2 linked regions of the Variovorax paradoxus genome follow. The main gene of each other region encodes a partner of the protein of the gene in region 2 in a complex. Links are inferred from orthologs where the notes say so. Each region holds a gene or a part of one and is shown on either strand. Other genes may lie near its edges. The genes, in order: hfq and katE.

Region 1 (11,766 bases), 3.0 Mb from region 2 along the record:
ATCACCGAGGATTGGGCTGGCGCGGTGCCGGCCACGCTGGGGCTGGCGGCATCGACCGGCGTTGCCGCGTTGTTGCCGCTCATCTGCATGAGCTTGTCGAGCGGCAGGTACAGCAGGTTGGAGCCTTGCTTGGTATCGACCAGCACCTTGGTGGTGCTGGCATAGATCTGCTGCATGGCGTCGGTGTACATGCGGTCGCGCGTGACCTGCGGCGCCTTCTGGTATTCGGCCAGCACGGCGCCGAAGCGGCCGGCATCGCCTTGTGCCTGCGCAACGATGCGCGCCTTGTAGGCTTCGGATTCTTCCTTGAGGCGCGAGGCGGTACCCGTTGCACGCGGCACCACGTCGTTGGCGTAGGCCTGGGCTTCGTTCTTGGCGCGCTCGCGCTCCTGGCCGGCCTTGAGCACATCGTCGAACGCCGACTGCACCTGCTCGGGCGGGCGCACACCGCCCTGCTGCAAGTTGATGTTGACGACTTCGACGCCGACCTTGTAGCGGTCGAGAATGGTCTGCATCAGCTGCCGCACGCGGGGAGCGATCTGGTCCCGCTCTTCGGCCAACGCGGCATCCATCTTCATCTTGCCGACCACTTCGCGCACCGAGCTTTCGGCCACCTGGATGATGGTTTCGCTCGGCGACTTGCTTTCGTACAGGTAGGCGCGCGCATCGCTCAGGCGGTATTGCACGGCAAACTTGATCTCGACGATGTTCTCGTCTTCGGTCAGCATGGCCGATTCGCGCAGCCCGGTGGACCGCACGATGGCATCGCGCCCCACGTCCGTGGAGCGGATCTGCGAAGTCACCACCACTTCGTGGCGCTGGATGGGATACGGCAACCGCCAGTTGAAACCGGCGTTCACGGTTGCCTTGTAGCGGCCGAACTGGGTCACCACGGCCTGCTGGCCTTCGTTCACGATGAAGAAGCCGGTGCCCAGCCAGATGAGAACAGCCACGATGGCCACCAGTCCGAGACCAAAGCCTGCATTCTTCATATCGGGCCTGTAGCCGTTGCCGCCACCGCCGCCATCGTTGCCGCTCGGGCGATTGCCGCCGCCCTTGCCGCCGAAAAAGCCGCCAAGCTTGCGATTGAGGTCGCGCCAGAGTTCGTCGAGATCCGGTGGCCCCTGGTTCGGGCCCTGCCCGCGAGGACGGTTGCCGTTGTTGTTGCCGTTTCCGCCATTGCCCGAAGGCGGTGGCGTCGGCGCACCCGGTGGGTCTGCGTCGGGAGGTCGGTTGCCGGTCGGGCGGTCGCCGTTGGATGCGGGCTCATCGCCACGACCCCACCGGCCATCGTTCAGGTTGAACATGCCCAGAAACCCTCTCCACGCTGGCTTTGCATTCATTCGCTTCGTTCTCTTGTCAGTGGCGGGATTGTGCCCAATCAATTGGCGGTATCGTGCAATTCAGTGTCGGCCTCTGGGGTCATCGTATCGCCCACCGAGCCCGACCTGCGGGCCAGTTCGGCTCGCAACAGGGGCACGCCCTCGCCGCTGCGCGCGCTGAGGAAGATGCGCGGAACCTGCACGCCATCGATTTCCATTTCGTCCTGCAGATGCAGCGGATGCTGCGCGGTTTCAAGGGCGTCGAGCTTGTTGAACACCAGAAGCTGCGGCACGGCCTCGGCACCGATGTCGCGAAGCACCGATTGCACCTCGGCCATCTGCTCGGGGAAATGCGGGTTCGACGCATCCACCACATGCAACAGCAAGTCGGCATCGACGGCCTCCTGCAACGTGGCCTTGAAGGCGTCGACCAGGCCGTGCGGCAGGTCGCGAATGAAGCCGACGGTGTCCGAAATCGAGACCTGCCGGCGGGCGTTGCCCAGATAGAGATTGCGCGTGGTGGTGTCGAGCGTCGCAAAAAGCTGGTCGGCCGCGTAGGCGCGGGCTTTCACCAGCGCATTGAACAGCGACGACTTGCCGGCGTTGGTATAGCCGACGAGCGAGATGTTGAAGGTCTCCCGGCGCTCGCGCTGGCGGCGCTGCGTGCCGCGCTGCTTCTGCACCTTGGCCAGGCGCTCGCGCGTGCGCTTGATCGATTCGCTGATCATGCGGCGGTCGAGTTCGATCTGCTTTTCGCCGGGGCCGCCGCGCACGCCCGCGCCGCCTGTCTGGCGCTCGAGGTGGGACCAGCGGCGAACCAGGCGCGTGCTCAGGTACTGCAGGCGGGCGAGCTCGACCTGCAGCTTGCCTTCGTGCGACCGGGCACGCTGCGCAAAAATTTCGAGAATGAGAAACGTGCGGTCGTAGACCGCCACGTCGAGCTGGCGCTCGAGGTTGCGCTGCTGCGCAGGGCTCAGCGACTGGTCGAAGATGACCTCGCTGGCCTGGTGCATCGCAGCCAGCTCTTTGATTTCGTCGGCTTTGCCGCTTCCAACGAAAAGCGCCGCGTCGGGCGCCTTGCGCTTGCATACGAGGCGTGCGACAGGCGAGAGGCCCGCGGTCTGCGCGAGCAGGCCGAGTTCCTCGAGTTCGCTGTCGAAATGGGGCAGCCCGAAATCGACGCCGACGAGAACGGCGGCGCCTTCCTGGCGGGAGTTCAGTTCAGACAAGCGGAATCAATATGGAAAAAGCGCGGCGGGGTTACCGCCGCGCTCCGCGCGATCAGGCTGCGGCGTCGTCGTTCTCGGCAGCCGAGAAGTTGACGGCACGACCCGGCACGATAGTGGAAATGGCGTGCTTGTAGACCATTTGCGTCACCGTGTTGCGAAGCAACACGACGTACTGGTCGAAAGACTCGATCTGACCCTGCAACTTGATACCGTTCACCAGATAAATGGAGACCGGAACATGCTCGCGACGCAGGGTGTTCAGAAACGGGTCTTGTAGAAGTTGCCCTTTATTGCTCACGATATTCTCCGTGTTCAAGAGTAGTTGTTGGAGAGATGACCTTAACACAGGGTTTCTGCGCTGCAGCAATCGGGGTCAAAAGCCTTTGAAAAATAACGTCTCTCAAAAGACGGAACTTCCAACTCAGCTGTAACTCATCGGCTGCCATCGGCGGCCAAGCGCGGTTCAATCGTCCTTGTCCGCAAAAGGATTTTGCGAGCTTTTGAACTGGATGCGCAAGGGCGTGCCCACCAGATCGAACTCCTTGCGGAAGCGCCCTTCGAGAAAGCGCTTGTACGCCTCGGTGACATGCTCCAGCGAATTGCCGTGGATGATGATCACCGGCGGATTCATGCCGCCCTGGTGCGCATAGCGCAGCTTGGGGCGGAACATGCCCGCGCGCTTGGGCGACTGGAACTGCACCGCTTCCAGCAGCAGCCGGGTCAGCACCGGTGTCGACATCTTGCGCGTGGCCGACTTGTGGGCCTGCGCAATCGCCTGCCACACCGGGCCCAGGCCCTGGCGCTTGATGGCCGAGATGAAATGCAGCGAGGCAAACTTGAGAAACGGCAGCCGGGTTTCGATCTGGCGCTGGATCTGCTCGCGCTGGTAGCTGTCGACCGCATCCCACTTGTTGATCGCAATCACCACGGCCCGTCCGCTTTCGAGGATGTAGCCGGCAATGTGCGCGTCCTGGTCGGTCACGCCCTGGGTGGCGTCGAGCAGCAGCAGCACCACGTTGGCCGACTCGATGGCCTGCAGCGTCTTGACCACCGAGAACTTCTCGATCGCCTCGAAGACCTTGCCCTTGCGGCGCAGGCCGGCCGTGTCGATCAACTCGAAACGCTGGCCGTTGCGCTCGAACGGCACCGAAATGGCGTCGCGCGTGGTGCCCGGCATGTCGAAGGCCACCAGGCGTTCTTCACCGAGCCAGGTGTTGATCAGGGTGGACTTGCCGACGTTGGGCCGGCCGGCCACAGCCAGCTTGATCGGCTTGTTGACGTCGTCTTCGTCCGTCTCATCGTCGGGGTCGGGCAGATTGAGCGGCGCGAGCGCCAGCTCGACCAGGTCGCGCATGCCCTGCCCGTGCGCCGCGGAGACCCCGTGAACGTCGCCAAAGCCGAGTTCATAGAAGTCGACCAGCTTGGTGCCGTCGTGCATGCCTTCGGCCTTGTTGGCCGCCAGCACGCAGGGCTTCCCGAGCCGGCGCAATTCGTTGGCAATGTCGTGGTCTTGCGCCGAAAGGCCTTCGCGGGCATCGACCACGAAGATCACCACGTCGGCCTCGGCCACGGCCTGCCGCGTCTGCTTGGCCATTTCCTTGTAGATGCCGCTGCCCGCGTCGGGCTCGAAGCCGCCGGTATCGATGACGATGAACTCGTGCTTGCCCAGGCGGCCGTTGCCGTAGTGGCGGTCGCGCGTGAGCCCGGCAAAGTCGGCGACGATGGCATCGCGCGTTTGCGTCAGGCGGTTGAAAAGGGTCGACTTGCCGACGTTCGGACGCCCGACCAGGGCCACGACCGGCTTCATGGCCGGCCTTTCATGGGCGCGGTTTTCATGGGCGGGCCTTCGAAAAAGTTATTCAGGGCGATAGCCAAACACACCGCCGTTGGCAGTCACGACGACCACCGTGTTGCCGGCCATGACCGGAGTGACGCCAATGGCGGAGCCGTCGGGCGTGACGCGATTGAGCAGCGAGCCGTCTTCGCGCGAGACGAAGTGCAGCGTTCCCGTGCTTTCGCCGATGACCAGCGAACGCCCCACTGCCAGCGGCCCGGTCAGGACGCGGTTCTTGAAGCGGGTCGATTGCCAGGCGCGCTCGCCGTCGGCGCGGCGCCAGGCCGTGACGCTGCCGTCCGATTCGGTGCCGTACACGAAGCTTTCGTCACCGCTGACGCCTTCGGCACCCGATGCGGGCTTGGTCCACAGCAGCTGGCCGCGCAGCGTGTCGACGCAGCCGACATTCGCGTAATAGGCCCGTGCGCAGACGGTGTCGCCGACACGGCTCACGCTGCCGGTCAGATCGACCAGGCGCTCCACGTCGTTGGTGCCGCGCGGTGCGGCGATCGGCGCTTCCCAGCGCGAGGTGCCGTTGGCCGGGTTGAGGCCGACCAGGCGGCCGCCGATGCCCGACACCAGCGTGTCGCCCACGGCGATCAGGACGCCCGACTTCTTCAGCACGAGGTTTTCCGCGGTGCGCTGCTGCAGCCAGAGGCGGCGGCCGCTTTGGCCGTCCCAGGCGCTGATGCTGCGGTCGGCGGTTTGCACGAAGATGCGCCGGCCGGCCACCAGCGGCGCGGTGAAGGCCTGCGCCGAGAGCCGCTGCTTCCACAGGACCTTGCCGCCTTCGATCGCCACCAGTTCGTTGTTGGTGGTGACGACCGCGGCCAGCGAGCCGTCGCTGCCGACACCTGCGGCCAGCGCGGCGCCGGCATTGGCGCGCCAGGTTTCGCGGCCGGCACGGGCGTCGATGGCGACCACGGTGCCGTCGGCACCGGCCACGGTCACGATGTCGCCGCTGACGTCGGTCGCCAACGGGAAGCTCACGGCCGGGATGCGCACGCTCCAGGCCTGGCGCACGCCGAACAAGGAGGGGTTGGGGGGCAGTTCGGCCGGCTTGGGCTTGCTCGTGCCCGAGCAGGCAGCCAGCATTGCTACCAAAACAAGAGCTGAACCCGCGCGCAGGACAGACGACTCAGGCATGAAACGCTTGAAATTCATAGTGCGATCAGGAATTTTTGGGGGCTGCTGGCGTGACCGTGATCACAGGTGCCAGGCTCTTCGGGTCGACGCCGGCGGCATTGAGCTTGAATTCGACAAGACGCCGGTAGTCGGACGCCGCGCCAAGGCCGGTCCAGGCCTTGCGGTATTCGGCCTGCGCCTCGTCGCGCTTGCCCTGGGCCATGTAGATGTCGCCCTTGCGGTCGGCCACGAGCGGTTCGAATTCCTTGGGCACGTCGCCTGAAAGCTGCTTGAGCGCTTCGTCATACGACTTGCTGTCGAGCAACTCGGCCGCAAGCCGAAGCTTGGCAACCGCCTTGTAGCCCGGATCGACAGCACGTTCCGCAACCCAGCCGAGGGCGGCGCGCGAAGCTTCGAGATTGCCCTTTTCGTACAGCGACTTGGCGGCCAGCAGGCCGGCCTGCTGTGCATAGGCCGTGTTGGCGAACCGTTCCTTCATGTCGCCCAGAACGCGCTGGATGCGCTCCACGTCGCCCGACTGCGTGCTGCGCTCGACCTCGTCGTAAAGCGCCGCGGCCTGCGCCGCCTTGCTGCGTTGGTAATACTGCCAACCGTTCCAGGCCACGAAGGCCCCGGCCACGAGCAGCACCACCCAGGTGATCAGGGTGCCGTAGGTGTTCCAGAAATGCTTGAGCTGGTCGAGCTGTTCCTGTTCGTCGAGATCGAGATGGGTTGCCATGCGTGTCAGAGGTTGGGAGCCGGCGATTGTAGGGTGGCGGCCCAGGTGGCCACGTCGGCAAGAGTGCGGGCGCTCTGCGCGCCGCTTCCGTCGCGCAACGACTTGAGAGTCACTTCGCCGCGCGCAAGTTCATCGGCGCCGAAAATCAGCGCGTAGGTGGCGCCGCTGGCGTCGGCTTTCTTCATCTGCGCCTTGAAGCTGCTCAGGCCGTCGGCCGTGGCTGCATGCATTTGTACGCTGACGCCCGACTCACGCAATTGCTGCAGGGTACACAGCACCACAGGCATCGACGTGGCGTCGGGCACCACGGCATAGGCATCGGGCGCGGGGGCGGAAACCTCGGCGCCCTGCTCTTTCAGCAGATCGAGCACGCGTTCGACACCCATCGCCCAGCCCACCGCAGGCGCCGGCTTGCCGCCGATCTGTGCGATCAGGTCGTCGTAGCGGCCCCCGGCGCACACCGTGCCTTGCGAGCCGAGCCGGTCGGTCACGAACTCGAACACGCTGAGGTTGTAGTAATCGAGCCCGCGCACCAACCGCGGGTTGATCGTGAACGCAATGTCGTTGGCCTTGAGGATGGCCTGCAGCCCCTCGAAGTGCGCCAGCGACTCGGCGCCGAGGAAGTCGATCAGCTTCGGCGCTGACTCGACCACATCCTTCATCGCCGGATTCTTCGTGTCGAAAATGCGCAGCGGATTGCTGTGCAGCCGGCGTTTTCCATCCTCGTCGAGCTTGTCGAGCTGCCCCTCGAAGTGAGCAATGAGCTGGGCGCGGTGCAGCGCGCGCTCGGCGGGCTGTCCCAGGCTGTTGAGCTCCAGGCGCACATCGGTCAGGCCGATGGCCTTCCACAACGCGTTGGCCAGCAAGATCAACTCGGCATCGACGTCCGGGCCTGCAAAGCCGAGGGCTTCCGCACCGATCTGGTGGAACTGGCGGAAACGTCCGCGCTGCACGTTCTCGCGGCGGAACATCGGTCCGGTGTACCAGAGCCGCTTGGGGCCTTCGTACAGCATGTTGTGCTCGATCACTGCGCGCACCAGGCCGGCCGTGTTCTCGGGACGCATGGTCAGATGTTCGAATTTGCCGTGCTTGTCCGCACGGTCCTCGAAGGAGTACATCTCCTTCTCGACGATGTCGGTGACTTCGCCGATGCCGCGCACGAACAGCGCCGTGCGCTCCAGGATCGGCGTGCGCACGTTGCGGTACGCAAAGCGCCCCATCAGGTCGCGCACGGTGGCCTCGAGCCATTCCCAGCGCGCCGATTCGGGCGGCAATATGTCGTTCATGCCTTTGACGGCATTCAATTTTTCAGCCATGAGTCTGCGGAGGTGTCAGGCAGCGACGGCGTGTTCGCCGCCGAAGCGCTTTTCGATGTAGTTTTCGACGAGTTGATGAAACTCGTTGGCGATATTGTCGCCGCGCAGCGTGAGGGCCTTTTCGCCGTCGATGAAGACCGGGGCGGCGGGCGCCTCGCCCGTGCCGGGCAAGCTGATGCCGATGTCGGCATGCTTGCTCTCGCCCGGGCCGTTCACGATGCAGCCCATGACGGCCACCTTCATCGTTTCGACGCCTGGATATTTCGTGCGCCAGACCGGCATCTGCATGCGCAGGTAGTCGTCGATCTGCTTGGCGAGTTCTTGAAAAGTGGTGCTCGTGGTGCGGCCGCAGCCCGGGCAGGCCGTGACGCTCGGCACGAACACGCGCAGGCCCAGGGCCTGCAGAATTTCGTTGGCGATCAGCACCTCTTGCGTGCGCGATTCGCCCGGCTGCGGCGTGAGCGACACGCGAATCGTGTCGCCGATGCCTTCTTGCAGCAGGATGGACAGCGCCGTGGCCGAAGCCACCGTGCCCTTGGTGCCCATGCCGGCTTCGGTGAGGCCGAGGTGCAGCGGATAGTCGCAGCGCCTGGCGAGTTCGCGGTAGACCGAAATCAGGTCTTGCACGCCGCTCACCTTGCACGACAGGATGACCTGGTTGCCGGCCATGCCCATCGATTCGGCGAGCTTGGCGGATTCGATGGCCGAGGTGATCAGCGCCTCGTACATCACCTGCTTCGCGTCCCAAGGCTCGGCGCGCTGGCTGTTGATGTCCATCAGGCTGGCGAGCAGTTCCTGGTCGAGGCTGCCCCAGTTGACGCCGATGCGCACCGGCTTGTTCCACCGCATGGCCGCATCGATCATCTGGCCGAACTGGCGGTCGCGCTTGTCGCCCTTGCCCACGTTGCCGGGATTGATGCGGTACTTGCTCAGCGCCTCGGCACAGGCCGGATAGTCGGTGAGCAGGCGGTGGCCGTTGTAGTGGAAGTCGCCGATCAGCGGCACGTCGATGCCCATGCGGTCGAGCTGCTCGCGAATGTAGGGCACCTGGGCCGCGGCTTCCGGCGTGTTGACCGTGATGCGCACCATTTCCGAGCCCGCCACGGCGAGCTCTTTCACCTGGATGGCCGTGCCGATGGCATCGACCGTGTCGGTGTTGGTCATGGACTGCACCCGCACGGGCGCGTCGCCGCCCACCGTGACGATGCGCGCGCCCCAAGCCACCTGCGCCTGGCGCGAGCGGCGCGCCTTGGGCGCCGCCGATTCGATGGGTTGCGGAGTGCAGTCGGTCACGAGGTCACCTCAAAACGCGCCACGCCGCCGCCGCGCGTGACAGGCTTCAGATCGTAGGGCTTTCCGCGCACTTGCACATCGACCGCCGATGCGCGTCCCACCACCACCGACAGCGGCAGCGCGCCCGACAAGCCAACGGTTTCGCCCGCCTGCACGATACGGCGCAGCAACTGCTTGCCGCCGGCTTCGGTGACCGTGACCCAGCAGTCTTCGCGCGCGACGAAGACAAGCGGCTGGCCGCTGCCGGCAGCGGCAGGCGCCGAAACGGTTGCGGAAGCGTTGGCGGCGGGCAAGGCTGTAGCGGGCGGCACACCCGGCGTTGGAATTGTTGCGGTTGCTGCAGGCATCCCGGGCGTTCCCGGTGTGGCTGGGTTTGCGGCCGGTGGGACCGGTGAGACCGGTGCGTTCTCGACCACGGATGCTCCGCCTGGCGCCGATCCCGCCACGGGCGCCTCGGCCACCGAACCTGTGTCGGCCTCGCCGCGTGCCGTCCATCGCGACACCGCCGCACCGATCTGGTCGAAAGCCGACTGCGGCAGCCAGAACAGCACCCCTGCGCCGACCAGCAGCAAAGCGACGACGATCAGCAAGGCGCGCGATGGCAGACCGTTGGAGCGGCTGCCGTTCCAGCGCGGCGTGCCGGAAACGATGTTGCTCTGGAGCGTGCGGTCGGCCGTTGCCAGCGGCGCGCGCTGCGCCCCCGGCAGCTTTGCCAACACGGGAACGGGGTCGATGCGCAAGGCGCGGCAGACGCTGCTTGCCAGGGCCCGGGCAAAGACCGGGTCGGGCAGCGAATCGATATCGTCCGCCTCCAGCGCCATGAGCTTCTGCGGCGGCACCTTGAGGGCCGCGGCCACCATTTCGATATGCAGGCCGTGGGCCTCGCGTGCCTCGCGAAGCATGTCGCCGGCCGTCTTGTGCGTGATGTCGCCTTCCGCAAGCGGCAGTGCCGCGGAAGTGCCGAACTCCGAAACCCGTTCAGTCATTGAAATTCCCGCGCTCGTACGCTATTGCCTCCCGGGACTGCGGAAAGCGCCGTTGCAGTTGCCCCCCCAACTGCGCAACTGCCTCGCGGTTGTTGAGCCGTCGTTCGATCTTGATGCCGAGCCACAGCGTCTCGGCACTGGCCGACGGACTGTTGTTGACACGGCGAATGTAGAACTGCGCACGCGACCATTCTTCGCGTTGCGCCAGCAGCGAGGCCAGATTGAATCCGACCACCGGATTGCCGGCATCGATCTCGTAGGCCTGCATGAGGCTGCGTTCCGCCTCAGGGCGCTGGCCGGCCCTGAGCTGGCAAACGCCCTGCGTCATGAGCGTCTTGGAACGATCGGTGTAGCTCGGCACCGCGAGCGCTTCGGTGAACTGCTGGGCGGCATCGCCAAAGCGGTTCTGCTGGCACAGCAGCCAACCGTAGTTGTGCCGCACATTGGGATCGCGCGGGTTGATCGCAATGGCGCGGCGGAAGCTGTCCTCGGCCATGCCGGCGTCCTCGAGCCGCATGTAGATGAGGCCCCGCAGGCTGTACGCGTCCGCATAGTTGGGATCGGCCACCAGGGCCTGCTTGATCTCGTCGAGCGCTACGGTGGTCTGGCCGTGTTCGAAGTAGCCCGAGGCGAGCTCCATGCGCAGGCGCGCGCGGCGCTGGCGGCTGGTTTCGTCGGACTCGGTCACGATCTCGGCACCCTTGGCCGAGCTGGTGTCGGCCAGGCTGGTGGTGGTGGTTCGCGTATTGACGCAGCCCGCGAGCAGAACAGCCAGAGATGCCACGGCGACACCGGTAAAGCTCGCGGCCAGCAGCCGCCGTGCGCTCGCGGTCGTCATCGAAAAGGCCATGCTCATTAGGTCAGTGCTCCTGGGAGACGGTGGGGGTCTTGCGAACCGGGTGCAAAACGATGGTGCGCTCCGACACGCGGCGCTGGGCCATGCGTTCGGCCGCGCGGGTTCGGTCCTTGACGTCGCCGGCCAGCTGTCCGCAGGCCGCATCGATGTCGTCGCCGCGCGTCTTGCGCACGGTGGTCACGAGGCCGGCCTCGCTCAGCGTCTTGGCAAATGCCAGCACGCGCGGCTGCGGCGAACGCAGCAGACCCGAGGCCGGAAACGGATTGAACGGAATCAGGTTGAACTTGCACGACACGCCATGGGTGCGGACGAGTTCCACCAGCTGCCGCGCATGCTCGGGCTGGTCGTTGACGCCGTCGAGCATGCAGTACTCGAAGGTGATGAAGTCGCGCGGCGCATGCGCCAGGTAGCGCTTGCAGGCCTCGAGCAGTTCGGCGATGGGGTACTTGCGATTGAGCGGCACGAGGTCGTCGCGCAGCGCATCGTTGGGCGCGTGCAGCGACACCGCCATGGCCACCGGGCAATCGGCGCCCAGGCGGTCGATCATCGGCACCACGCCGGAGGTCGACACGGTTACGCGGCGGCGCGACAGCCCATAGGCGTTGTCATCGAGCATGGTGCGCAGCGCGGGCACCAGCGCCGTGTAGTTCTGCAGCGGCTCGCCCATGCCCATCATCACCACGTTGGAAATGACGCGCTCGTCGCGTTTCAGATGCTTGCGCAGGAAGTGTTCGGCAAACCACAGCTGGGCGACGATTTCGCCCGTGCTCAGGTTGCGGCTGAAGCCCTGATGCCCGGTGGAGCAGAAGCGGCACCCCACCGCGCAGCCGGCTTGAGACGACACGCACAACGTGCCGCGGTCGTCTTCGGGAATGAATACGGCTTCGACGGCATTGCCATCGCCGACGTCGAACAGCCACTTGATCGTGCCGTCCTTGGATTCGTGCTGCGTGAGGACCGAAAGGGCCTCGACGCGAGCGGTGGTGGCGAGCTTTTCGCGCAGCGACTTGGCCAGATCGGTCATCTGGGCGAAGTCGCTGGCGCCACGCTGGTGGATCCAGCGGAA
Region 2 (11,956 bases):
GCTGTCCGGCCTGCATGGCCTTCTGGATATCGCGGCCCTTGGCGAGCTCGCCGTACAGCGTGCCCATGAGCACGGCGGTTGCGTCGTCTGATACGGGCCACAGCGACGCAATCAGGCTGGAGCTGCCGGCGGAAAGAAAGGAGCGCGTGAAACCCAGCACTTCGTCGCCCTGCGCGATGCGCCCGAGCCCCGACTCGCAGGCCGAGAGCGTGACGAGTGCCGTGCCGTCCATCGGCAGGCCGAGGATCTCGTGCGCCTCCAGAAAGTTCTGCTTGCCGCCTTCATTGGCCAGCAGGATGCGCGAGTACAGCGGATCGACCGCGTCGGCCTCGGCATGCGCCGCCACATGCATCAGCGGCGAGCGCGCGGCCACGTCGCGGAACTGCGTCTTGGTGGCCGCCGTGCCCATGTAGACGGCGTTGCGCGGAAACAGTTGCGCGAGCTGCTTCACCTCGACTTCGGCGCCCGGCAGGTCGTACTTGTCCTCGATGCGCGGATTGCCGAACGCGGTGAGCGATGCGCTCACGCGTGGCGTGCGCTGCGCCAGCTGCACGGCAATGCTGATCGAAGGCGCGACCGCCACCGGATGCGACTCGATCACGTAGCGCCCGTTGAGGCGCAGCGCCTGGAACGGCAGGTAGTGCAGCGGGCCGTGGGGCACGACGATCAGCCGCTGTCCGGGCGCCAGCGCCAGCGGACCGAGCAGGGCCGCGCCCAGCTTGTCGGCATTGGCAATGGCCGCGCGGCGGCCGCGCACGATGGAGTTGCGGAACACCTCGACCAGCTCGGTGAGCTCTTCGCGGCGCACGGCCACGGTCCTGGCTTCGATGCCGGCCGGGCTCACGACCCACACCAGCAGCCGGTCGGGCAGCGCATGGAACTGCACCACGCGCTCGTCGGGCGCCAGCGTGCCTTGCAGCGTGGCGAGGTCGACGGTGTTCGCCCGCGCGCTCGTTGATCCTCGCGCGGCCACGCACCGCGTCGAGCAGCGCGCGCGAGCGGCTGCGCTCGCTCACTTCGAAGGCCTGGCGCGCATCGCCGGCATCGCTGTAGATCGACACGCCGCGCTCGAACACCGACTGCAGGTCCGAGAACAGGCCCATCTTGAATTCTTCGCTGCGGAACTTCGCGCGCACCTGGTCGATGCCGCCGAGCGCGCGCGCCACGGCTTCGGCCGCGGCCTGCTTCTGGCCCAGCGCGAGTTCGCTGCGTGCCACGCCGTCCCAGGCCCAGAGGCGGTAGTACTCGGTGTCGGTGCCCACTTGCCGCGCCGTGAGCGCGCGGTACAGGTCGCGCGCCTCCGCCGGCTTGTTCTCGGCCAGCAGCAGCCGCGCGCGGGTGCGGTCGAGCTGCGCCGTGAGCGGTGCGTCCTTGGGCGCCGGCATGCTGCCGAGCACGTCGCGCGCCCTGGCCGCGTCACCCGACTCGATCAGCGCGTTGACCAGCGAGGCCTGCACCAGCGGGGCATAACGCGCCGAGCTGTTGGCCAGCGCCTCGTCATAGCTGATCACGGCGCCGGCGTAGTCGCCGCGGCGGGTGCGCACGTCGCCGATCACCTTCTGCACCGGGCCGACCACGAGCTTCGGGTCGCGCGCCGGATGCTTGAGCGCCTCGCGTGCGAATTCCTCGGCCTTCTCGAGCTGGCCCGAATAGCTGTAGACGATGGCCAGGTCGCGGTTGGCCATGGCCATCAGGTTCGGATCGCGCGTGGCATTGGCCAGGTGCAGCGCCTTGCTGGCGGCACGCACGCTCTGGCGGAATTCGCCGGCCTCGGCCAAGGCCACCGCCTGGCTGCAGTACTGGTAGCCGGAGAGCTTGACCGCGTCCTGCCCGTAAAGCACCGCGCCCTCGCTGGTCAATGCCAGCAAGGTGTCGGTGTCGGCCAGCCGGGCCTGCTCGGCCTTGCTGGCCGCGGCTTCGGCGTTGGGCGCCTGCTGCTGCGCCGACGCCACTGGCGCGTGGCCCAGCAAAAGCATGCCAGCCAGCCCGAGAGCACCCGCGACCCCTGCACGACGTGCCGAGCGCTCCCATCCCGTTCTCGAAAACCACGTCATTGGACCCCCGCGCGCGGCCCGTGTGCCCGCGGATGCGGGGGTCGACGCCGCGGAAGTGCGCGCCGTTCAGGCCTCGTGGGGAAAGTCTAGAAGCGCCCTCCTGCCACCGCCATTCGCAAGAAGGCCTAGCGCAAACGGACTACGTCAAGCGGGGACCGAATCGATGTCGGTCCGCTCCCAATGGCGGTGCTTGGCAATGGCGGCAATGAAGTCCTGCGCGATCTGGGTGGCCGCCGTGGTGTCGCCGAGGTTGGTCACCGGTGTGGCCGCCACCACCACGCCGGGCGGCAGGTCGCCAGGTTGGGCGTCCGCGGCGATGCCGAGTTTCGACAGCAGCTGCGCGCCCTCGCCCACCGTGCAAATGGCCTTGCAGTGCTTGTAGGCCTCGAGCACGAAGTGCACGGCATCGCCCGTGCCTGCGAGCGCCGCCGCGCCCAGGCTGCCGCCGGGCACGAGCACGGCGTCGAACATCACCGACGGCGCGTTGGTGAAGGTCATGTCGATGTCGATCTGCCGCTTGGAAGCGCTGGCGATGGTGCCCAGGCGCGGGCCGACCACCTTGCAGCGCCCGCCGGCCTGCTCGAGCGCATCGCGAATCGGCTTGAGCGAGGCCGAGTCGATGCCGTCGGCCACGAGGATCGCGATCTTGCGCGTGCGGATCGAGCCGTCGCCGGTGTCGGCCATGCTGAGCGCCGGGGACTCCTCGATCGGCAGCGTCATGCGGTGTTCGCGATAGCCCGCGCGGCCCGCAGCCGCCTTGGCGTCGGGCGCACCGATGCCGAGCGGCTCCGCCACGCGGCGTGCGAGCTTCTCGTCGACGTGCGCGAGGTTGTCGACCATGCGCTGGCGAATCGCCGGCACATCCACCTTGGAGAGTTCGAAGCGGAAGCCCGCGACGATGTGCTCCTTCTCGGCCGCGCTCTGGCTGTTGAAGAACAGGCGCGCCTGCGTGAAGTGGTCGTCGAACGACGGGCTGCGCCGGCGCACCTTGGGCGACTCCAGCTCGTCGGGATACGACTGGAAGCCGACGCTGCCGCCGTCGACGCGGAACTCCTTGCCGTCGCCCAGCGAGTTGGGCTCGTAGGCCACCTGGCCGCGCGCGATGGTCTGGCGGTGCATGCCGTCGCGCTGGAAGTTATGGAACGGGCACACGCTCTTGTTGATGGGGAGCTCGTGAAAGTTGGCGCCCCCGAGCCGCGAGATCTGGGTGTCGGTGTAGGAGAACAGGCGCCCTTGCAGCAGCGGGTCGTTGCTGAAGTCGATGCCGGGCACCACGTGCCCCGGGTGGAAGGCCACCTGCTCGGTTTCGGCAAAGAAGTTGTCGGGGTTGCGGTTCAGCACCAGCCGGCCGATGCGCTGCACGGGCACCATTTCTTCGGGAATCAGCTTGGTCGGGTCGAGCAGGTCGAAGCCGAGCGAATTCGCCTTGTCCTGCGCGATGAGCTGCACGCCGAGCTCCCACTCGGGAAAGTCGCCGTGCTCGATGGATTCCCACAGGTCGCGCCGGTGGAAGTCGGGGTCCTTGCCCGCGATCTTCTGCGCTTCGTCCCACGCGAGGCCGTGAATGCCGAGCTTGGGCTTCCAGTGAAACTTCACGAAATGGCTCTCGCCGCGGTGGTTGACGAAGCGGAAGGTGTGAACGCCGAAGCCTTCCATCATCCGGAAGCTGCGCGGAATGGCGCGGTCCGACATCGCCCACATCAGCATGTGGGTGCTCTCGGGCATCAGCGAGGCGAAGTCCCAGAAGGTGTCGTGCGCGCTCGCGGCCTGCGGCATCTCGTGGTGCGGCTCGGGCTTCACGGCATGAATGAGGTCGGGGAACTTCATCGCGTCCTGGATGAAGAACACCGGAATGTTGTTGCCCACGAGGTCGTAGTTGCCCTCGCGCGTGTAGAACTTGACGGCAAAGCCGCGCACGTCGCGCACCGTATCGGCCGAGCCGCGCGAGCCGGCCACGGTGGAGAAACGCACGAAAACGGGCGTCTTCGCGTCCGGGTCCTGCAGGAAGTCGGCCGAGGTGAACTGCGACATCGACTTGTAGACCTGGAAGAAGCCGTGCGCCGCCGAACCGCGGGCGTGCACCGCACGCTCGGGAATGCGCTCGTGGTCGAAGTGCGTGATCTTCTCGCGCAGGATGAAGTCTTCGAGCAGCGTAGGCCCGCGCAGGCCCGCCTTGAGCGAGTTGTGGTTGTCGGGAATCTGCAGACCCTGGTTGGTCGTCAGATTGGGCGCATGATCGGTCGCGAAGCCTTCGAGTTGCTGCTGCTTGGCATTGCCGCCGTCCGCGGCCTTCGACCGGCGTCCGGCGGCGGCCTTGTTCTGTGGCGTCATCGAGGATCTTTCATGGGCGGGTCAGCTTCGTTGTCGAGAAAAAGGTCCAGCACGTTCACCAACGCAATCAGGCAGATGAAGCCCGCCACGGCGGCCACCACCCAGAACAGGATCTCATCCCCCCAGGTACCGGTGAGTGAATCGAACAACGCAGAGACATTCATGATTCGCTCCAGCAGAACAGATTGGACAAGACAGTGCTTGCGCTGCAGCCGGTAAGGGCGATGAGAGCCGATTCGAGGGCGTTGCGAGCGAATCCAAAGGTTATGTTTGCCGCAGACTGTTACCCGTAGTGGCGGCTCGCCCTCGCTTGTGGGAGAGGTGAGGTGTGCGAGGTAGGAGCGCGCCGACAGAACCGGGCCGGCACCTACGCGGCTTTGCGCCTCTGCCCGCGTGCCCCGGCACGGAGCCCCCGATAGCATCAACAAAGGAGGCACGAAGCCTGCTTGCGCATCCGGACAGAACACATACTTGGCCCACAGGGAAGAACCACATGCAGATAGAGATCGGTTTCGACATTGAACTCGCCGTCACGGCACCCACGGCACTGATCTACATGCTGCAAGTCCACCCGTCGCGCGCAGCGGACCTGCAGAACGGCGAGCACATCACCATCAGCCCACCGCTGCACACCGACTACTACTTGGACAGCTTCGACAACCACTGCGCGCGGGTGCGGATACCCGCGGGCGTGACGAGCGTGCGGCTGCGCAACCATGCCGTGGTGTTCGACCCCGGCTGGTCCGACCCGGTGGACTACAGCGCCATGGAGCACGCGGCCGCCGACCTTCCGGTGTCGACGCTGCCGTTCGTGCTGCCGAGCCGCTATTGCGAGGTCGACAGCGAACTGCTGCAGTTCGCCTGGAACAACTTCTCCCGCGTGACGCCGGGCTGGCACCGCGTGCAGGCCATTTGCGATTTCGTGCACGAGCACCTGCGCTTCGACTACCAGAGCGCCCGCGCCACGCGCACGGCGCTCGAGGGCTTTCGCGAGCGCACGGGCGTGTGCCGGGACTTCGCGCACCTGGCCATCACGCTGTGCCGCTGCATGAACATTCCGGCGCGGTATGCCACCGGGTATCTGGGCGACATCGGCATTCCGCCCGTGCCTTACCCGATGGACTTCAGCGCCTGGTTCGAGGTGTACCTGGGCGACCGCTGGCACACTTTCGATGCGCGCCACAACATGCCACGCATCGGCCGCATCGTGATTGCACGCGGGCGCGACGCGGCCGACGTGCCGATCACCATGGTGTTCGGCGCCAATTCGCTCCAGCGCTTCGAAGTGACGACCGCCGAGGTGCTGCAGTAGAGCAGTCCGGCAAGCACGCCGGCCTCAGGCTTCACGAAGGCAGATAGCCCAGCATCTCCATCGCGCCGCGAAGACCGGTGCGACTGGCCTCCATGGCGTCCCACGGCGTGTTGCCTACGCTGACGCGGTCGGCAATGTTGGCCACCGTCCAGTGGGCGGCGCTGCCCAGATCCGGCAATTCCCCCCACGCCAGCGGCACCGAAACGCCCATGCCCGGGCGGGCGCGCGCCGACCAGGCACTGGCCGTGGTGGCGCCGAAACCGTTGCGCAGGTAGTCCGCGAAGATCTTGCCCACGCGGTTGCGCGGCCCGCTCTTGGCCACGAAACGATCCGGAACGATGCGCGCGAGGTGGTCGACGATGGCCCGCGAAAAGCCCCGCACCTCGTCCCAGCCGAGCTGGCGCCGAAGCGGCACCACCACGTGCAGGCCCTTGCCGCCGCTGGTCTTCAGGAACGACGGCAGGCCGAGTTCGTCGAGCAGCACATGCACCAGCAGCGCCGCTTCCTGGATCTGCTGCCAATCGACGCCCTCGCCGGGGTCGAGGTCGAAGGTCATGCGGTCGGGCTTGCCGATGGCGCGCGAGGTGGCGTTCCAGGTGTGCAGCTCGATGGTGTTGTACTGCGCTGCGCCAACCAGCGCCTGGGCGGTGTCGATCTGCAGCAGCGGATCGTGCCCCGGGTCCAGGGCCGGGTCGAGCAGCTTGATGCCGGCGATGTCGCTGTGCTGCGCGTGCTTCTGGAAGAACAGCTCGCCGCCCACGCCTTCCGGCGCGCGCACCAGCGCCACGGGCCGGCCCTTGAGGTGCGGCAGGATCAGCGGCGCCACGGTGGCGTAGTAGGCCGCGAGATCGCCCTTGGTGACGCCGCTGGCGGCATCGATCAGGCGCTCCGCATGGGTGATGCGCGGTGCCTTCGGAACCCCCGTTCGGCCGTTCATGCCGCGCGGCGCCGCGCAGGGGCGCTCTTGGCCGCGGTGCGCTTGCGCGCGGCGCTGCTTTTTGCGGTGGTCTTGGCGTGCGCCTTGGCCTTCGGTTTGGCCTTGCTCTTGGCGGACGCCCCGGCGGGCTCATCCTCGTCTTCGCCGTCTTCTTCCGCCGAGTCGCTGGACTTCGCGGGTGCAGCCGTCTTGCCGCCACCCTTGCGCAGGCTGCGCTGCAGCAGCTCGGTCAGGTCGATGATCTTCGCGCCGCGGCTTTCGGCGGCCTGGCCCTCTTCGGGCTCGGGCTGCGTCACGGTCTCGGTCTGGCCCGCAGCCACCTTGCGGTCGACGAGCCGCAGGATCTCGTCCTTGAATTCGTCCTTGAACGCGTCCGGGTCCCACTCGGCGCTCATGTCTTCCACCAGCTGTTCAGCCATCTTGATCTCGCGTTCGTGCAGGCCCGCCTTCTTGGCATCCTCGGAGGGCAGCGGCAGCTCGGTCCAGGGCCGGATGTCGGCGCCCCAGCGCAGCAGGTTCAGCACCAGCGCGGGCCCGACCGGCACCAGCGCGGCCAGGTGCTGCTTGGTCTGGATCACCACGCGCGCCACGCCAATGCGCCCGCTGCGCTGCAGCGTTTCGCGCAGCAGCGCATACACCTTGGCGCCGCGATTGATGGGCGCCACGTAATAGGGCCGCTCGAGATAGACGAACGGAATGCCGTTGGCGGGCACGAAGCTCTCGATCTCGATGGTCTGCGTGGTCTTGGGGTACGCGTCGGCAATTTCCTTGTCGCTCAGCACCACGTACTCGCCGTCTTCGTACTCGATGCCCTTGACGATGTTCTCGCGCGCGATCTCCTTGCCGGTCTTCTTGTTGATGCGCTTGTAGCCCACCGGGTCCATCGAGCGCTTGTCGAGCCAGTCGAAGTCGATGCCCTGGCTGGTGGTGGCCGAGTAGAGCGCCACCGGGATGTGGACGAGGCCGAAGCTGATCGCGCCCTTCCACAGGACGCGCGGCGCGGGTGCTTTTTTAGAGACTGCCATGGACACACTCCTTCAGGCTCGAGACTTTGCGCCTCATGCCGCCCGCCGATGTAGGAGTGCTGCGGCGCCTGCCGTAAGGCTCGGGCCGGCGTTTTTTCCTCCCCTCTGGGGGAGGGCAGGGGTGGGGGCAGGCGGCGTGTCCACTGAACGCTCTGCGCGCCCCCATCCCAGCCTTCCCCCAAAGGGGGAAGGAGCCAATGCTTCAGGCCGATGGTGCGTTCGCCACGGGCCCGAGCACGCGCTCGCTCGGACGCGCGAAGTAGAACCACTCGGCGCCGGGCAGCGCCAGCGCATTGGGAAAGACGATGAATCCGTCGTCGGGCGCGCTGACCAGCGTGCCGTCGTGGCGCATGCCGATGGGCTCGCCGCGCTGCACCGCATCGAAGGTGGCCCAGTCGCGCACGAAGCTGTCTTCTTCATGCAGCCGGTCCGTCACGCCCGCCAGGCGCAGCAGCTGGGGCGGGCTGGGCGGCGCGGCCGGCATGCCTTGCGGCAGCGCCGCCATGCCGAGCAGCGCAAGCGCGCGCCGAATGGCGCGCCACGCCACCTCGGGCGCCTGCGGATCCTGGTGCTGGCCGCATTCGAGCGTGACGCCGTAGCCGCCGCAATTGCGGATGTATTCGTTGGTGCCGCGGCCGAAGTCCAACGCGCTCTCGTCGACCGCGGCGCCTGGCGACGAACGCTGCGCGAGCCCGGCGGCATAGATGTCGAGCCAGCCTTCCACCACGACGGACGTGCCCAGGTGCAAGGCCAGCAGCCCTTCCTCGCGGGCGCGGGCGAAGGGCTCCAACGGGCCGGTGTTGTCGCGCGGGCCGATCATTGCGAAGGCTTCGCCCTCGCTCTGGAAGGAATGCAGGTCGAGCAGCACATCGTGCCGCTCGATGAGCGGGCACAGCACGTTGGTGACCCGGCCTTCGTAGTCCGCGGGCGCCTCGCTCGGCTTGAACAGGCGGTTGAGGTTGCGCTCGCCCTCGCGCTGCAGGCGCCGACGCGCGAGCGGATTGGCAATGGGCACCAGGCTGAGCTGCCCGCGCAGCAACCGGAGCGTGCCGCCGTCGAGCTCGGCCAGCACGCGCTCGATGCCCACGGTGCCGCAGGTTTCGTCGCCATGGATTCCGCCCATCACGAGCAGCCGGGGCCCCGGATTCAGCGAGGCGAAGGTGTGGATGCGCAGGCTGTCGGTGGCGGCGGGTGCGAAAGGATCGGAAGACAAAGGATCGGAAGACATCCGGGCGATTATTGCGGAGGCCTTCCCCTGTCCGCAAAGACGCTACTCGTTTCATAGCAGCGCACCGAGCGCGGGCGAAGGCATGCCGCTCATACGCCCCGGCGCGGCGTGCCTACAGGGCGTGCCTCGCCTGTCCTACCGGCCGTGCCCCGGGCACCGCGCAAGCTAGGAGCCGAATCACCCACAGGCAGATACCGCGAAGGAACAGTGCCATGAGCAGCAGCAAGCCCGGCCCGAAGGATTCGGGCGCTCCGGACGACCCGGTGCGGGACGCCGGCGGCGGCGACACCAAGATCGAGCAGGGCGGCGACTCGGCGCCGCGCCTGCCGCACGAGCGCGACGAGTCTTCCGACAGCCAGCAAAGGCCGCGCGGGCAACCCTCCGAAGTGGGCCGAAAGGGCCATGACGACATCGAGCGCGGGGTGGTCGACACCGACCGCGGGCCGGAGGCCGACCGCGTCTACAACGACCAGGTCAAGCGCTGAGCGGGACTACTTGGCGGCGCCCACGCCCGCGAGCTGCTCGCGCATCGACGAGATCACCGCCCCGTAGTCCTTGGCGTTGAAAATCGCGCTGCCGGCCACGAAGGTGTCGGCGCCCGCGGAGGCCACGCGCGCGATGTTGTCGGCCTTGATGCCGCCGTCCACCTCCAGGCGGATGTCGCGGCCGCTCTGCTCGATGCGCTTGCGCGCGAGTTCGATCTTGCGCAGCGCCGAGTCGATGAAGCTCTGCCCGCCGAAGCCGGGGTTCACGGACATGATCAGGATCAGGTCGATGTCGTCGATGGCCCAGTCGAGCGCCTCCAGGCCGAGCCCGGGGTTGAACACCAGCCCCGCCTTGCACCCCGCAGCCTTGATGGCCTGGATGCTGCGGTTCACATGCGGCGATGCGTCCGGGTGAAAGCTGATGTAGTCGGCGCCCGCTTCCGCGAAAGAGGCGGCCAGCGCGTCGACCGGCTGGATCATCAGGTGCACGTCGACCGGCACCGGCTCGCCGTCCGCCGTCTTGGCGTAGGGCTTCAGGGCCTTGCAGATCATCGGGCCGAAGGTCAGGTTCGGCACGTAGTGGTTGTCCATCACGTCGAAATGGATCCAGTCGGCGCCGGCGGCGATGACCTTGGCCAATTCGTCGCCCAGATGGGCGAAATCGGCGGAAAGAATGGAGGGGGCGATGCGGAACGGCGTGCTCATGCGCCGATTGTCGCAGCCGGCGCAAAACCCGGAAAGCAGTGCAAAAGAGGGCTCCAGTTACCATCGCGCGCATGTCACACAGCCCCATCAATGTCCACGTCGAGCCCCGCTACCTGGCGGACCAGTCCTCGCCGAAGGACAAGATCTATACCTTCGCCTACACCGTGACCGTGACCAACGTGGGCGAAACCAGCGCGCAGCTGATTGCCCGCCACTGGCTCATCAACGACGCCTCGGGCCATGCCCAGGAGGTCAAGGGCCTCGGCGTGATCGGCCAGCAGCCGCTCCTGGCACCGGGTGAATCGTTCCGCTACACCAGCGGCTGCCGCCTGCATGCGCCGAGCGGCACCATGCACGGCAGCTATTTCATGGTGACCGAGGACGGCGAGCGCTTCGAAGCGCCGATTCCGATGTTCGTGCTGGAGGCGGACATCGGCGGGGCCCCCGTTTCGCGCGTACTTCATTAGCTCGCCCCCAGTCTTCGCGCACTTCGTGTCGCTTCGCCAACCCCCTACCGGGGGCAACACCAGAGGCCCGGCAAAGCCGATCCGCGGCGTCTCCGGCATTTGATTCCTTCCTTCCTCTTATCCTTTTTATGGCTGCTGCATCGCTTGACCTGCAGGGCCTGCTGGCCCGGCTCGATCCGACCGCGGACGTGGCGCATCGCCACATCTGGCTGATCGACGTTTTCGACTGGCTGCGCGGCGATCGCGCGTCGCCGCAGGCTTCGGTGGGGCGCGTGGCGCTGCTGCTCGACGCCATCGAGGCGCGGCCTGAGCTGCGTGAGCGCCTGCGCGCGTGGTGGCGCGCTTTCACGCAGACGGTCGACCTGACCACGCTGCTGGCGGACTACGGCTTTGCGCCGCGCACCGCATTCCTGAGCGAATTCTCCGAGCGCCTGCGCCGGAAAATCCTGCCCGGCACGCCCGAGACCACCGATGCTTCGGACCTCTTTCGCATGGTGCTGCCCGGCGTGTTCGACGCGGGCTGGATCGCACTGCTCGATGAACCGCAGCTTGCGCGCATCGGCCACCTGCTGGCCGACGCGGCCTTGGACGACGACGGGGCCCCGCGCTGGCGCCACACCGTGATGGACGCGGTCACCTACTGCAGCAGCCAAGTGGTGGCGGCCGGCTTCTCGCCCGAGCTTCGCCTGCGCACCAGCGTGGAGCACCACGAGGCCCGGCCTTTTCACGCCCTCATGGCCGACCTGGACGAACTGCGCGAGCAGATGTTCGAACAGCCTGCGGGCGAAGAAGGCGATGCGGCGCTGCAAGCCGCCTTCGTGGCCTTTCGCGACCGGCTCGACGCCTGCCGCGCCAGCGCCTCGTCGGTCTACACGCACCTGGAAGACAACGGCATATCGGTCGGCCTGGTGTTCCGGTTGCGCCAGCTGCGCGAGCGCGTGCTGCGCATCCGTGAACTGCTCGATTGCCTGATGCCGGCCGCGCCCGCGCCGAACGTGGCGCGGCTGGTCGGCCGGCTGGTTCTGGCGGGCGGCGAGCGCAACAGCATCCGCGCGCTGATTGCGTCGAACTCGTCGATGCTCGCGGCCCGGGTGACCGAGCGCAGCGCCGAAACCGGCGAGCACTACATCACGCGCGACCGCGCGAGCTACCTTCAGATGGTGCGCAAGGCCGCGGGCGGCGGCGCGCTCACCTCGCTCACGGTGCTGCTCAAGTTCAGCATCTACGCCATCGGCCTCTCGGCCTTCTGGAGCGGCTTCTGGTCGGGCCTGATGTATGCCGCCAGCTTCGTGGCGATCCAGCTGCTGCACCTGACGCTCGCCACCAAGCAGCCGGCGATGACGGCGCCCGCCATGGCGGCGCGCCTCGGCGACATCAAGACCGATGCCGCGGTGGCCGATTTCGTCGACGAG

Evidence for each region.
Region 1: the proteins of katE (region 2) and hfq are in contact, whole or in part, in a crystal structure (PDB 3VU3), measured with the Escherichia coli proteins. The link is inferred for Variovorax paradoxus from one-to-one orthologs.

Annotation. Positions count from the first base shown.
Region 1 is NZ_JAUSXG010000001.1:1,828,546-1,840,311, reverse strand. The notes cover bases 1,227-4,030. They hold hfq (RNA chaperone Hfq), read right to left. Parts: upstream 2,850-4,030; coding sequence 2,604-2,849; downstream 1,227-2,603. Other genes in these bases: der (ribosome biogenesis GTPase Der), read right to left, coding at 3,015-4,030; hflX (GTPase HflX), read right to left, coding at 1,382-2,551; hflK (FtsH protease activity modulator HflK), read right to left, coding at 1,227-1,307. Also shown: more of hflK, read right to left, coding at 1-1,226; more of der, read right to left, coding at 4,031-4,358; outer membrane protein assembly factor BamB, read right to left, coding at 4,407-5,549; QFZ42_RS08475 (YfgM family protein), read right to left, coding at 5,557-6,249; hisS (histidine--tRNA ligase), read right to left, coding at 6,255-7,565; ispG (flavodoxin-dependent (E)-4-hydroxy-3-methylbut-2-enyl-diphosphate synthase), read right to left, coding at 7,581-8,858; QFZ42_RS08460 (helix-turn-helix domain-containing protein), read right to left, coding at 8,855-9,844; type IV pilus biogenesis/stability protein PilW, read right to left, coding at 9,837-10,700; 23S rRNA (adenine(2503)-C(2))-methyltransferase RlmN, read right to left, coding at 10,705-11,766. UniProt on the Escherichia coli protein: RNA chaperone that binds small regulatory RNA (sRNAs) and mRNAs to facilitate mRNA translational regulation in response to envelope stress, environmental stress and changes in metabolite concentrations.
Region 2 is NZ_JAUSXG010000001.1:4,798,070-4,810,025, forward strand. What follows is about bases 1,793-4,786. They hold katE (catalase HPII), read right to left. Parts: upstream 4,386-4,786; coding sequence 2,199-4,385; downstream 1,793-2,198. Other genes in these bases: QFZ42_RS28355 (hypothetical protein), read left to right, coding at 1,793-2,144; QFZ42_RS22890 (hypothetical protein), read right to left, coding at 4,382-4,549. In the rest of the region: QFZ42_RS22875 (CHAT domain-containing protein), read right to left, coding at 1-973; more of QFZ42_RS28355, read left to right, coding at 936-1,792; QFZ42_RS22895 (transglutaminase-like domain-containing protein), read left to right, coding at 4,879-5,697; ligD (non-homologous end-joining DNA ligase), read right to left, coding at 5,729-6,634; non-homologous end joining protein Ku, read right to left, coding at 6,631-7,659; QFZ42_RS22910 (succinylglutamate desuccinylase/aspartoacylase domain-containing protein), read right to left, coding at 7,862-8,887; QFZ42_RS22915 (hypothetical protein), read left to right, coding at 9,100-9,372; rpe (ribulose-phosphate 3-epimerase), read right to left, coding at 9,379-10,077; Co2+/Mg2+ efflux protein ApaG, read left to right, coding at 10,149-10,544; QFZ42_RS22930 (site-specific recombinase), read left to right, coding at 10,673-11,956.